2 linked regions of the Rubripirellula amarantea genome follow. Each later gene encodes a partner of the first gene's protein in a complex. Links are inferred from orthologs where the notes say so. Each region holds a gene or a part of one and is shown on either strand. Other genes may lie near its edges.

Evidence for each region. Proteins that work in one complex are often made in the same cells at the same time.
Region 2: the proteins of pheT (region 1) and pheS are in contact, whole or in part, in a crystal structure (PDB 6P24), measured with the Escherichia coli proteins. The link is inferred for Rubripirellula amarantea from one-to-one orthologs.

What each region holds. Positions count from the first base shown.
Region 1 is NZ_SJPI01000001.1:3,567,718-3,572,018, reverse strand. Bases 753-3,725 are described here. They hold pheT (phenylalanine--tRNA ligase subunit beta), read left to right. Parts: upstream 753-1,198; coding sequence 1,199-3,253; downstream 3,254-3,725. Other genes in these bases: Pla22_RS13000 (Gfo/Idh/MocA family oxidoreductase), read right to left, coding at 3,520-3,725; Pla22_RS13010 (dockerin type I domain-containing protein), read left to right, coding at 753-1,090. In the rest of the region: more of Pla22_RS13010, read left to right, coding at 1-752; more of Pla22_RS13000, read right to left, coding at 3,726-4,301.
Region 2 is NZ_SJPI01000002.1:1,610,781-1,614,237, reverse strand. What follows is about bases 665-3,457. They hold pheS (phenylalanine--tRNA ligase subunit alpha), read right to left. Parts: upstream 2,688-3,457; coding sequence 1,641-2,687; downstream 665-1,640. Other genes in these bases: Pla22_RS19445 (large ribosomal subunit protein bL35), read right to left, coding at 3,256-3,457; rplT (50S ribosomal protein L20), read right to left, coding at 2,694-3,059; Pla22_RS19460 (SDR family NAD(P)-dependent oxidoreductase), read right to left, coding at 806-1,591; Pla22_RS19465 (CehA/McbA family metallohydrolase domain-containing protein), read right to left, coding at 665-795. Also shown: more of Pla22_RS19465, read right to left, coding at 1-664.

The DNA.
Region 1 (4,301 bases):
TGCCGAAGACTTCGATGTCGATGTGAACGACGTCGAAGTGGTTTCCGTCAAGCACATCTTTGATGGGCTCGGTGGGCGAACTGACGATGCCACCGAAGATGAGCGTCCGGAAAATCCAATCCCGGGAATCATCGCTGAATTGATCGTTGGCGACAGGCTGGCACGCTACTCGGCGACGACAGATGGGGCAGTCGAACAGCTCTCCGTGGAAGAAAACGTTTTCCTTATGGAAGTCGGCCTAAGAGCGGTGAACGAAGCGGGCGAAGTGATCACTAGTGTTGATCAGGACGACCACTTTTGGATTGAAGTTGTGCTGACGGATCTTCGCGAGAATCCTTCGGGTGTCTTCGGAACCTTCTTTGATCTGGAGATCCCCGCCGAGCACCTGATGCTGACTGGTGAACTGAACCCAGGGGATGGCTATCAATTGATCGGTGAATCGAACCGGCTTGATCCAGAAGTTATCAGATCCGGTTTGCTGAACGCTGAACATGGCGTGGCAATTGGCGGCGCGAACCTGATTGATGAATTAGGTGTGGTGCTTCGCGAGTTTGATTCGCCTGAAACGGGTCCATCGGTTGCCGTCCGACTCGGTATGATTGCCTTGCAAGCCGGGCAAGTGCAATTGAAAGCCGATTACGCCGACGGCCAATTTGCCGAGAACTTGCTGTTGGATTTGGATGTCGCATTGCCCAACGCCCGAGTTCGGCTGTCACCACTCGACCTGACGATTGTTGGTCATGAGGAAGTCGACCCGATGCCATTGGATGTCAACGGCAACGGAGAAGTCACTGCTGCTGACGCATTGCAGGTGATCAACTTCCTCGGTCGATTCGGTTCGCAGACGGTGCCGAGTTCCGAGTCGCAGGCAGGTCTAGCGACCGACACCGGCGTTGGTTTGATGATGGACGCGGAGTCAATGCGACGGATGGACACCAACGGCAGCGGGTCGATCACGGCACTTGATGCCTTGGTGATTATTAACCGGCTGAGCCTGACGCCGTCGGTGGCTGAAAGCGAATTGACGTTGGATTCTTCCGCTGATGACGACGACGATTTGCTATTGGGTGATGAAATCCGTCTGTTCTAACGACTAGTTTTGGACGATTGAGGCCCCGTCCACTCCTTGTGACCCTAGGGAGCTTTCGCGTAACCTACCTGCGTCGAAATTCCCTTTTTTTTCTCGTGGTTTGGCCTCATGCTCGTTTCTTGGAAGTGGTTGTCCCAGTACGTCAACATTCCCGTTTCACACGAAGAACTGTGCGATCGTTTGAGCCTGACGGGGCTCAATCACGAGGAAACGATTGACATCAACAATGATGTCGTGATTGACTTAGAAGTCACCAGTAACCGCGGCGATTGCCTGGGCCATCTTGGTGTCGCACGCGAAATTGGCGTCCTCTATGACGTGCCGGTCGCCAAGCCCGAACCCGAACTTGCAACGTCGGATGTGGCAATCGATTCGCTGCTAAGCGTTGAAAACACTTTTGTTGAAGCCTGCCCGCGTTACACCGCACGAGTGATTCAAGGCGTCAAGATCGGGCCGAGCCCCGATTGGCTTGTCGATGCCTTGCAGAGCGTATTCTGGAAACGCAAATTTGACGGAACCATTGAGCCTTATCAGAGCGTCAACAATGTGGTTGATGCCACCAACTTCGTGATGATGGAATGCGGACAACCCCTGCACGCTTTCGATTACGCGAAGATCGCAGATCAAAAAATAGTAGTTCGCCCCGCCGAGGCAGGTGAGAAGATCGAAGCGATCGATCACCGAAGCTATGAACTCGATCCTTCGATGTGCGTGATCGCCGATGGAAAGTCCGCTTCGGCGATCGCGGGCGTGATGGGCGGCGCATCTAGCGAAGTGACTCAAGCAACGACCGACCTCGTCATCGAAGCAGCCATGTTTTCGCCGCTGGCGGTTCGACGCGCGGCGAGAAGTTTGAAATTGCATAGCCCTTCATCGTTCCGCTTCGAGCGTAAAGTCGATCCGGTAGGCGTTGACTGGGCTAGTCGCCGAGTGTGCCAGTTGATCGTTGAGATGGCGGGTGGCGAGGTTGCCGACGGAGTCATTGATACGGCTCCCGATATTGCCAAGCGTGAACAGATTGTATTGCGGATGTCGCAACTCAAGCGGATCTTAGGAATCCAAATTGACCGCCTCGAAGTTCAGCGAATCCTTCTCGCACTGGGCTGTAGCGCGAGCAAAAGCGCCTCGGATACGATGGTGCTGACTCCACCGACGTGGCGGTTCGACTTAACACGCGAGGCTGACCTGGTGGAAGAAGTCGCCCGCATTCACGGGTACGAAAAAATCCCTGAGGATTCACCTATTCCCGTTGCGCCAAGCACCAAGCGTCCATTTGATACTGCCATGGATCGCGTGCGCCAGGTGATGACCGCTGGCGGACTCAGCGAAGCCATGACCCCAAGCGTTGTGACCGCGAAGGTTGACGAGGGTTTTTGCACCTGGACCGATAAGCCGGCACTCGAAACCCAAACGGCCATGCTAAAGGGATCACGCCGACTTCGCCGGTCGTTGATTCCGAGCCTCATCGAAGGCCGCGCCGGCAATTGGGCATCCGCATCGATCGTGGCTGATTTGTTCGAAATCGCGCACGTCTACTTGCCAGGTGATTCAGCGGACGACCTGCCAAGCGAGACCTATTCGCTTGGCATCGTATCGAGCAGCGACTTTTTTGAAGCAAAAGGGCTAATCGAAACTCTCTGCCAGCGCATGGGTATCGCCGGCACACTGGATGTTGAATCCGTTACGCGGCAAGGCTTCGCGGCGGGATCGGTGGTCTCACTTAAAATTGGTGAAACACCGCTTGGATACTTGGGTATGGTCGATGCGAAGTACCTGAAAGCATGGAAGCTACCGGAGCCAGTCGTCGCGGCCGAGCTTTCGTTGCCGACCTTGTTAGAGCTATCTGAATTAGTACCTCAACAACAGTCCGTCAGTGCATTCCCGTCGATTCAACGCGACTTGAATTTCGTGGTAGCCGAATCGGTGCAGTGGAAAGAAATGGAAGACGTCGTTCGTGCCGCCGTGGGTTCTGAACTAGCCGGTGTCCGTTACCAGGAAACCTACCGTGATGCTGAGAAAGACGGCAAGGATCGCAAACGCGTCCTGATGACCGTCGAGCTTCAGCGGCATGACGCCACCATGAGTGGTGATGAAGCGGACACGCTGATTCAGCGAGTCATCACTGCTTGCGGCGATAAGCTATCGGCCCAGTTACTCGGCTAGATCAGCGGATCGAATACGCAGCGTTCACCCATTATCGAATACATGAGACCTGACTTTCCCAGGGATCAGCTAGTCAGCGCATGACGGTTCTGGATTTGACGGTTCTGGATTTAACGGTTCTGGAATTAGACCCTGGACCAAGTTTTTCAGGTGCCATCTTAGGGGCACAAAAAAACGGGGCAGGTTGGTTTGCTGTTCGCTTACCAAACTGCCCCCGCATCGACTTAGCGACTCTGCCGCGAGTCCGTTAGAGGTTCACCATTCACTCAGGCAAAGGGGCTGTACTTGCCCGGGGTTGGGATTGGGTACTTGCCTTCGTCATCCGGGCGAGCCGATTCAGGAACTTCACCGTCCAAGCTGTAATTGTCGATTCCTGGAGCCAAGTCGCGACCTTTTTCCATCAGCTCATCCCACTTCACGATCTTGCCGCTGTAGCAGGCTTCGCGTCCCAGAATTGCGGTGAACGTGGACTTAGCCCCGTATTCGCCTTCGTTGTAAATCTCGCCACGCATCAGAGCCTCGATCAAATCGTGCTGCTCTTGTTGGTGACCGTTCAGACGCTTGCCAGCGAATTCCCATGCGTTCGGGCCTTCAATTCGCCCGGACGGATCAGCGGTGCCCTTGGTTCCGTGGACGGCTTCGCCCACGTATTGCCATGAACCGGCCAAGTGACGGCCTTGGCTGAACATCTTGGTACCGTCCTTGAACGTGTATTCGCAGCACGTGTGATCAAAGATCTGCGACTTGGTCGGATCACCACCCATTCGCTGTTCGCGACCACCCATTCCGTTGCACTCGACGGGATAGTCACCCTTGACCCAACAACCGACATCCAAGTTGTGAATGTGTTGTTCGCAAATTTGGTCGCCACACAACCAGTTGAAGTGGTACCAATTGTTAACCTGGAACTGCATTTCGTTGGCATCAGGCTTGCGATTGCGGTACCAAATCCCGCCACCGTTCCAGTAAACCCGCTGTGCTACGACGTCGCCAATAGCGCCGTCATGAATGCGAGCGATCGTTTCCATGTACTGAGGCTCGTGACGGC
Region 2 (3,457 bases), on another replicon or contig:
CGCGACTTTTACACCCGGCGTTTCTTTAGCCTTTAAGATCCGTTCGACGGGAAGCAATCCAGGTTCTAGCTCTGGTTTTCCGTAGACGACAAGGCCATCGCCAATTGACGCATCGAATTGTGTCCAAGCCGGTTCGAAGTCAACGGATTCTTTGGGATCACGCCCCGGTATCGCTCGAGCGGGAATGTCTTGGTCAGTGGCAATGAGGTGCAGGTCTTCCGACGCCATCCGCAGTGGCCAACTGTAGTCGCTCGCCGGAACATACGCATCGCCGCTGACCCAGCCTTCGCTGAACATGTCCACCATCCGAGGCAGCCCCACATGATGGTCGTCGAGGCTGGTTTTCTCGAGCGTGAAGCTTCCGCTGATGATTCGGTACTCAGGCCCTCGAATCAAGCGGAATTGATAGTTGCCATCGGGCAGAGCCAGTTCGCTGGATCGGTCGATGACGAAGCCCAAGCCCGCAGGAACCGTTTTGCGAACGGGCATCAATGTCTTACGAGAACCCGGCTCGTCATTGCCACGTTGCCGATCGGGACGCCACAGTTCGCAGCGACTGATCAGCGGGGCGTCGGATACTTCGTCACTGATCGAAAAGTTCAAGATTCCGCCGTTCGCCAAGCATGGCGAAGCGGTGAACAAGAGCAAGGCCATCACGACCCAAAATCCGCACGAGCCAAACACCGGTGTTATCGATGATGCCGCCGACAATGGGTCAAGCAAACCTGAACGTGGATCATTGCGATGCAACGCAGCACGTGCGTTTTGTTCCGCTAGATCCGTCGTGGCGTCCATGCGATGGGCCTCATGCCTGGGGGTTTTGTTCCAATCGATACATTTCTCGAAAGGGTAACTGTATTCCGCCGTCGATGGTTAGCGTCGAGCCGGTGATGTACTCGCTAGCTGGATCGCAAAGGAAGGCAACCCCGCGTGCAATGTCCGAGGGCTGGCCAAGTCGGCCCATGGCGATTTTCTTGCCCTCTTCCATCAGTGTTTCTTCTTCGAAGAATTTGCGTTCGCCCGGGGTGTCAATCCATCCTGGGTGAATCAGGTTGACGCGGATGTTGTGTTGGGCCAATTCACATGCCGCCGTTTTTGCCATCTGGTCATTGGCGGCTTTGGACATGTTGTAGGCCATCGCACCTGGGATCGGCATATGAGCATGCGGGCTGCTGATGACGACGATGTTGCCACCGTTTCCGGCAGCAACCAGTTTCTCGGAACCGAAACGCGTCATGTAGAACGCGCCCCACATGCTGATGTCGATTGTCTTGCGGAACTCATCGAGGTCCGATTCCAACATCAAATGACGATCGCTGTAGGCCGCATTGCTGACCACGATATCGAGGCCGCCCATTTTAGCGACGCATTGATTCATCAAGTCGCGGACATCGGATTCGCTTGAAACATCTCCGCGAACTTGGTGAGCTTTGCCGCCCACTTTTTCGCAGGCTTTCACCGCATCGCTTGCGTCGCCTATATCGAAGATCACAACCTCGGCACCGAGACGACACAGTTCGACGGCGATTCCGAGGCCAATGCCGCGGGCAGCACCGGAGATAACGGCTCGTTTTCCGCTCAAGTTACTCATCAGCAATCAATCGGTGGGGAGGGAAGCGAAGTCGGGCCGCGGTCGCGCGCTAGAACTGGCGCAAGAACCGCAGGTCGCCGCTGTATAGATCGCGAATGTCGGTGATTCCATGACGCCGCATGCACAATCGTTCGACACCGAGGCCAAAAGCGAAGCCTGAAACCTTATCGGGGTCATAACCGACCGCCTTGAACACATCCGGATCGACCATGCCAGCCCCGCCAAACTCGATCCATGAACCATTCCAAAAGAAGTCGACTTCGACGCTTGGTTCGGTAAACGGAAAGAAGGAAGGGCGAAAACGAATCTCGACGTCGTCACCAAGATAGTTATTGGCGAACACTCGCAACACTGTCTTCAGGTTAGCCATGGTGACATTCGTGTCGACCAACAGACCTTCCATTTGATGGAACATCGGGAAGTGTGTCGCGTCAGGTTGGTCCGGCCGATAAACGCGGCCCAGCGAGATAATTCGAATGGGCGGCTGAGTATTTTCCATCACGCGAATTTGCACGGTGCTGGTTTGACTGCGAAGCAAACGCGTGCCCTCAACGTTCTCTCGTTTGACACCCTTGTCACCCGCCATCGACGCTGCCGATGCAAGGTAGAAGTTATCAAGCGGATCGCGAGCGGGATGATCTTCGGGGATATTCAGCGCCACGAAGTTGTGCCACGGGTCTTCAACCTCGGGACCCTCAGCAGCCTCAAAGCCCATGCGGCCCATGATCTCCATCAAGTGATTGATGGTTTGCGTGATTGGGTGAACGTGGCCGATGTTGGGCCGAACACCAGGCAGGGTTGGATCGAAGGTGGGGTCGATGCCGTCGGGACCATCATTGCCAAGACGCTCTTGCGACTGGGCGAATGCGGATTCGACGTTGGACTTACAAGCGTTGAGCTTTTGCCCGGCAGTGGGCCGATCGGATTTATCGATCGTGCCCATTTGCTTGGCTACATCCTTGAGCACACCGCTTTTGGCACCCAGGTATTTGACGCGTGCCTCTTCAAGTGAATCGATGTCCGTGGCTTGCTCGAATGCGGCCCGGGCTTCGTCTTCTAACTTGCTGAGGGTCGCGACGAAAGAATCGAGCGACATGGATGGTTAAGCAGCTTTCGAGGCGAGAGCTTCTTTGACCTTATCGCAGACATCTTTGAAGCCAGCTTCGTCGTGAATAGCCATCTCGGACAGAGTCTTACGGTCCATCTCGATGTTGGCCAGTTTCAGGCCGTAGATGAATTCGCTGTAACGCAGGTCGTGTTGGCGAACGGCAGCGTTGATACGAATGATCCAAAGCTTGCGGAAATCACGTTTGCGAACGCGACGATCGCGGAAGGCGTACGCACCACTGCGAAGCAACGTTTCTTTGACGCTGCGGATCAGCTTACCGCGGCCGCCGTTGTAGCCCTTGGCTCGCTTGAAAAGACGCTTCTTTGCCTTATGCCGAGTTGATCCGGTAGTAGTCCGCATGACAGTGGTTCCTTAGAGATTGCTTTGGTTTTTGCGTTTGACCGATTCAGGCCCCGGCCACCACGGATGAAGAATTACTTCAAGGGTGCCGAAGTTTTGCCCAATCGCTTCGAATTCAAAAATCGTTGTTGGAAAAATAGTGAAAGTGTGAGTCGCCTGTTTCAGCGACATCGACGGTCAATGGCGACCGTTGAAATTAGTAGCTGTGGCCGTTAAGCGAAGCATGAACGGTTGGTTCCATGCAGGTAGCCATCGCGGTGGTACCACGAAGGTTTCGCCGACGCTTAGCTGAGACTGCTTGAGCCAAGTGACTGGTTCCGCTGCTGCGGTGCATGGCCTTGCCAGTTGCACTCAGACGGATCCGCTTCTTGGTTCCCTTGTGAGTCTTGATCTTTGTT